2 regions of the Limosilactobacillus pulli genome follow, and region 2 is predicted to be linked to the other one. Evidence: predicted binding sites of a transcription regulator. Region 2 holds the regulator's gene; the other holds the start of a gene.
What was found. The regulator CtsR, encoded in region 2, represses protease genes until heat stress. The targets are predictions, from matches to a motif close to TTGGTCAAAAAAGGTCAAANA.

Region 1 (3,396 bases), on a different contig from region 2:
CCCATAAACAAAGACTCGCTGCGCATCAGGCCAACCCCTTCTGCCCCGCTGTTTTTGGCGTCTTCTGCCTCATCGGACCAAAATACGTTGGCACCAATCTCAAAATGACGTCCATCGGCACTGATGGTTCGTTGATGCTTTAAAACGCCAAGCGATTCCATTTCACGAGCATAGTCGCCAGCTTTTTTTTCGTATTCATCAATCTCAGCCGGCGTTGGGCTAAGCAGCACGCGACCATGAACCCCGTCAACGATCAAAGAGGTGCCATCCAAAATTTCGCGCGTAGCCGTTTTGGTCCCGACCACGCTGGGCAGTGATTTTTCCTTGGTCATGATGGAAAAATGCGAGGTACTGCCGCCCAGATCCGTCACCAGGCCAACCACATAGCGTCGATCAAAGCGAGCAATGTCGGTTGGTGTCAAGCTGTGAGCAACGATAATCGCCTGGTGCTTGAGCCGGCTTGGATCGGGCAGTTCGATTCCCAAAATATGACTCATCAATCGCTTAAAAAGGTCTTGCATAGCGATTCCTCTTTGATGCAGGCCTTGTTGATCAGCAACATTTTCTGCAAGCCAACGATCGGTTTCTTTTTTAACGGCATAGCCCGCCGTATATTGATTGGTAACAATCTGATGCTCAATGGTCTGCTGAAAATCTTCAGCAAGCACCAGCTGCAGCTGCATATCGACAACAACGGCCGATTGTTTATCAAGTTGAGCGTGGGCACGCTGACAGATCTCACGCAGCTCATTTGCCGTAATAGCAAAAGAATCATGAAGCCGAGCGACTTCATGATTCACATTATCGGTATGCTGCTGCTTAACGGATAGGTCAGGAACTCCCAGCAAATAGGCCGGTGCGATGGCAATGCCACCACCAGCCGCGATGCCATTGAGTTGTCTTGACATGTTAGTCCGCCAAGCCTTCTTTCTTCATCGTTTCAGCGATGGCTTCAATAGCTTCCTTTTCGTCATCGCCTTCTGCAGTGATCGTAACGTTGGCGTTTTGACCAACACCCAGGCTCATAACACCCATGATGGACTTCAGGTTAACGCTCTTGCCGTTATATGACAGGGAAACGTCAGAAGTGTACTTGGATGCAGTTTGTACCAGGATCGTAGCTGGACGAGCGTGGATACCAGTTTCAGCAGTAATCGTAAAATCGCGTTTTTCCATTGTAATCATTCTCCTTAAGGCTTTGTTGGGCATTGGCAATTGGCAACCAACGCTTTCAATATCTTAATTGTAGCAATTGTAAGCGGTAAATACAAGACGATTTATTGGCAAATGACGCCAAAATACGGATTTAATCGCGTTTTATCAAATGATAGTGCAATTCTCCGCCCCGTTCGGCTTTCCCCTCAATCTGGGTCCGATACTCATAATCATGATAAATCGGTTGGAAGTCCATAAATTCCTCGGGTGTCACGACAAATTCCTCAATCTTACCGGCACGCAAATCTTCGAGCAGCTGACGGTAGTCTTTGGCAGCCATGCATTCCCCACCTCTTTTCCTGATTGATGTTTATACATTATATATTATAACGAATTTTTTTAAATGGCGGGGTTTTTAGTATTCTCATCCAACCAGTGCTAAAATCAAAGGTAGAAAGTTTGTCCTTCATTTTGACCTTTACCAACAAAACGCATCATATCAAGCATTAATTAATTTGACTTTTATCGACTAAACTGCTTGATATATTACTAAAAGTAAGTATAATTGCATTATGGTCAAAAAAGGTCAAATATAGTTTTGACTTTTGAGGGGGTACAGCTAAATGCTTTGTCAAGTATGTCAAAAAAATCCCGCAACGATTCACCTACAAATGAATTTTAACGGTCAACGCATGCAGATTGACCTATGCCAAAGCTGCTATCAAAACATGCAGCAGGCACAAATGAACCTGATGAATGGGGGTAATGGAATGAATAACAACTTTGGTTTTGGCAGTCTCGAAGACTTTATGAATGCTATGAACAACATGCAAGGCCAAGATGCCAACAATCAAGGCAGTGCCAATTTCAACAATGCTCAGTCCGGCAATAATGGCGGCGGCAAGCGTAATAAAGGTCTACTGGGACAATACGGCGTCAACATGACTGACCTGGCCCGCCAAGGCAAGATCGATCCCGTAATTGGACGTGATGATGAAATTGCACGAGTCATTGAGATCCTTAACCGACGGACTAAGAACAACCCCGTTTTAATTGGTGAGGCTGGGGTTGGTAAAACCGCAGTCGTTGAAGGCCTGGCTCAAGCAATCGTCTCTGGTCAGGTTCCGGAAAAGATCGCTTCTAAAGAGATTATTCGCTTAGATGTGGTCTCACTGGTTCAAGGCACTGGGATCCGTGGTCAATTCGAACAGCGGATGCAGCAGTTAATGAAAGAAGTTCAAAAGAACAAGAATATCATCCTGTTTATTGATGAGGTTCATGAAATTATGGGAGCCGGCAATGCTGAAGGCGGCATGGATGCAGGCAACATCTTAAAGCCAGCCCTGGCGCGTGGTGATCTGCAACTGATCGGGGCCACGACCATGAACGAGTACCGTAAGATTGAAAAAGATGCAGCTCTGGCACGGCGGTTCCAACCAGTTGAGGTCAACGAGCCATCCGTTGAGGAAACTATCAAGATCTTAAATGGGATCAAAGGTCGTTACGAAGACTTCCATCACGTTAAGTACACCGATAATGCCATCAAGGCTGCCGCTAAGCTGTCTGATCGCTACATTCAGGATCGTTTCCTCCCCGACAAAGCGATCGACTTGCTTGATGAGGCGGGATCTCGCAAGAATCTGACCTTAAAGACAGCTGATCCAGCCACGATCGAAAATCAGATCCACACGGCTGAAGCTCACAAGCAGCAAGCCGTTGAAAGCCAAGACTATGAAAAGGCCGCCTACTACCGTGACCAAGTCTCCAAACTGACCAAAGCTAAGCAGGATGCCGAAGAAAACCACACGGATCAGGCAGCCACGGTTACGGTTCAAGATATGGAAAAGATCGTTGAAGAAAAGACGCACATTCCAGTTGGCGATCTGCAAAAACAGGAAGAAAACAAGCTGCGTGATCTCGACAAGCAGCTTGAAAAGCACGTTATCGGTCAAAATGAGGCTGTTGACAAGGTTGCTCGTGCAATTCGGCGTAATCGAATTGGCCTGAACAAGTCCGGTCGTCCAATCGGCAGTTTCTTATTCGTTGGTCCAACGGGGGTTGGTAAGACGGAAATGGCTAAACAGCTGGCTAAGCTGCTGTTTGGTTCCAAAGACGCCATGATTCGATTTGACATGTCCGAATACATGGATAAGACCTCAACTTCTAAGCTGATCGGGGCTGCACCTGGCTACGTTGGCTATGAAGAGGCTGGCCAATTAACGGAGCAGGTTCGGCGTCATC
Region 2 (3,396 bases):
CATCGTCAACTTTGACATGATGATGCTCCTCATATTTTGGCCGCAGACCTTTTAGAATCTTTAATGCATCTTCTGCAGTCGGCTCTTCGACTTGAACCGTAGCAAAACGTCGTTCTAAGGCTGCGTCTGATTCAATGTATTTTTGATACTCATCAAGCGTCGTAGCCCCGATCGTCTGCAGTTCACCACGGGCCAGGGCTGGCTTTAAGATGTTTGAGGCATCAATTGCCCCTTCGGCACCACCAGCTCCAACCAAGGTATGCAGTTCATCGATGAATAAAATCACATGACCATCATGGTAAATCTCGTTAATGATTTTTTTCAGGCGATCCTCAAACTCACCACGATACTTGGTACCGGCAACCAAAGATCCCATATCCAGCATCATCAGTCGTTTATCAGCCAGCTCTTCGGGAACCCGACCGGCTACGATCCGTTCAGCAAGGCCTTCAACAATCGCTGTTTTACCAACCCCAGGCTCACCAATCAGAACTGGGTTGTTTTTGGTTCGCCGACTGAGAATCTGAATGACTCGTTTAATTTCACGATCACGGCCAACTACCGGATCCATGCCGCCACCACGCGCAATCTGAGTAAGATCGCGCGCCAGCTTATCCAGCGTTGGCGTCCCCTGAACCTCACCATCACTGCTATCGTCTTCACTTGGACGTCGCCTTGGCGCACGTCGCTGCTGATTTTCAGCAATTCCCAATCGTCTTAACAGAATCCGCCGCGCCTGCTTAGGGTTGACGTCTAGATTGTTCAAAATTCGTGACGACAAAATTGCGTCATCACTCAAAAGTGCCAGCAATAAATGCTCAGTGCCAATCTGAGGAGCCTGCAGTCGTTGTGCCATCTGGCTAGCCAGTGCCAGAATACTGCGCAGCTTGGGTGAGTCCGGCAGGTAGGTATCGCGATCAACTTCTTGCATCGTGCCATAGCCGGTCAGACTTTCAATTTCTTCTCTGATGTCATCACTGGTAATGTTGAATTGACTTAAAACACGGCCGGCAATACTATTGGAAACCATACTCAAAGCCAGCAGCAGATGTTCGGTCCCCACGGCCTGATGCTTAAAGTAATGTGCCTGTTCTTGGGCAATCTGCAAAACGTTTTGTGCACTTCGGGTGTATGAATTATTGTCCATTAAATCACCGTCTCTTTCTCTCTAGCTTTCAAAACGCAGTCGGTTCAGCAGCGAGGTTAGGACCCGAGCCCGCAGCTGATTTTCCTTAACCCGACTATCCAGTTTCAAGGTCTGTTTGGCAACCATCACCATCATCAGATCACCCTCGCGTCGTGTAACGACTTTTTCTTCATATAAGGTTCTAATGACATCGAAGGCATCGCGTTCACTGATCGAATCACCAATCGCATTGATCAGCATATCCAAGACGTCAACATCATCCAGTAGATTAATGCGCTCAATCCGGATATAGCCGCCACCGCCACGCTTGCTTTGCACCAGATAGCCATTCTGCAGAGTAAAGCGAGTCTTAATTACATAATTGATCTGTGAAGGTACCACGTCAAAATGATTGGCAACCTCCGAGCGACGAATTTCAATCTGTTCTGAGTTACCAAGAATCTCTTTGAGGTATGCCTCAATAACATCTGATATACTGCGGTCTTCCAAAGTTTCGCCCCCTCGTTCTTCATCTGACTAATATTGACCTTAATTCTACCATATATACTTGAAAATATCTGGGCGAAAGAATCAAAAAAGTCCACCGCTATTAAAACAGCGGTGAACCTTATTTTTAGGATTGCCAGGAACTGCTTATCCCAGCCATTATTCGATTACTTGTTGTGAACGAAGTCAACGACGTTCCGGCCAACCACTTTGTTGTCCTTCAGTTCTTGAATCATATCGTTGATTTCTTCCAGCTTGCGAGTCTTAACGATTGGGTGAACCTTGCCTTCAGCACCGAATTGGAAACATTCAGCCAAGTCTTGACGAGTACCAACCAGAGAACCGGCAACTACGATCCCATCCAGAACCGTCTTAGCAATGTTCAATTGCATGTCACCCTTTGGCAGGGCAACGGCAACCAGCTTGCCATCTGGACGCAGAGAGTCAACAGCTTGGTCAAAGGCAGCTGGCGTAACGGCCGTAACAACAGCTGCGTGAACGCCGCCAACCTTTTCTTGGATCTGTTCGTCAACATTGCCGTCGTGACGGTTGATCAGGACTTCAGCGCCTTCCTTCTTGGCAGCTTCCAGCTTGTCAGGGTTACCGTCAACGGCAACAACGTGAGCACCAAATACGTTGTGAGCAAATTGGATACCCAGGTTACCCAGACCACCAGCACCAACGATTGATACCCATTGACCTGGCTTGATGCCGGAAACCTTCAGAGCCTTGTACATCGTAACACCGGCACAAGTCAGAGAAGTAGCCTCTACTGGGTCCAGGCCTTCTGGTACCTTAACTGCATAGTCAGCAGGTACGATGCATTGTTCAGCCATGGCACCATCAGCAGTGTAGCCGGCGTTCAGAACGTTGCGGCAAAGCGTTTCACGGCCAGTCAGACAGTATTCACAGTGACCACAGCCCTTGAAGAACCAAGCGATGGATACCCGGTCGCCGACTTTCAGGCTGGTAACGCCAGGAGCAACCTTGGATACACGGCCAACACCTTCGTGACCGATGATCGTACCAGGCTTCTTGCCAAAGTCACCAGCAGCAACGTGCAGGTCAGTGTGGCAAAGACCACAGTATTCCATGTCAACCAGTGCTTCACCTGGCTTCAGGTCACGCAGCGTTACATCCTTGACGTCAACGAAACCATCACAGTTTTCACGAATAACAGCAGCTTTCATAGAGCAAAATCTCCTTTGCAATCATTAGATTTCCTTTACAGCCACTATCTTAGCAGATTCAGCTCCATTTGGAAAGTGAATGTTTGCACATTTAAACTAGACCATTTAATTAGAAAGTGGCTATTTAGGCGTAATCAAGGCGTTTACAGCTACCTAAAGCACTTTCAAAATTATTTTTGATTTGTGCAGATATACACTTATCAAAAATAAGCAAAGGCTTTCAAGATGGTTAAAAAGTATAAATCGGCAAGATGCTACGATTGATTTTATAGACATAATTACCATTAATATCCAGTTTTAATTTTCGTTGGTTGTCTCAGTTCAATAAGCGGATTATTATAATGTTACCGCTACCAAAAATGATACGGAGGAAACAATCATGGAACAAACCTTTGTCAACGGCAAGATCTTTGTCGGTACCAGCGAGACTGATTTTACTACTGCCTTTAAAGTCAAAGACGGCCGCATCAGTTGGATTGGCCAGACTGATCAGATTGATGATCCAGACGCCATTGATCTGCATCAGCAGACCGTTTTGCCAGGCTTAATTGACTGTCATACCCATCCAAAATA

Region 1: a site for CtsR is predicted at 1,728-1,748, ahead of QOS03_RS07105 (ATP-dependent Clp protease ATP-binding subunit). Genes of this name have one in related genera too.

The regions. Positions count from the first base shown of each region.
Region 1 covers NZ_CANCWQ010000024.1:5,047-8,442, forward strand. Annotated here, with positions in the region: gene ptsP (phosphoenolpyruvate--protein phosphotransferase) at 1-908, opposite strand, end outside; gene QOS03_RS07095 (phosphocarrier protein HPr) at 910-1,176, opposite strand; gene QOS03_RS07100 (hypothetical protein) at 1,307-1,495, opposite strand; gene QOS03_RS07105 (ATP-dependent Clp protease ATP-binding subunit) at 1,779-3,396, shown strand, end outside.
Region 2 covers NZ_CANCWQ010000004.1:16,348-19,743, reverse strand. Annotated here, with positions in the region: gene QOS03_RS02070 (ATP-dependent Clp protease ATP-binding subunit) at 1-1,147, opposite strand, end outside; gene QOS03_RS02065 (CtsR family transcriptional regulator) at 1,169-1,636, opposite strand; gene adhP (alcohol dehydrogenase AdhP) at 1,801-2,823, opposite strand; gene QOS03_RS02055 (amidohydrolase) at 3,203-3,396, shown strand, end outside.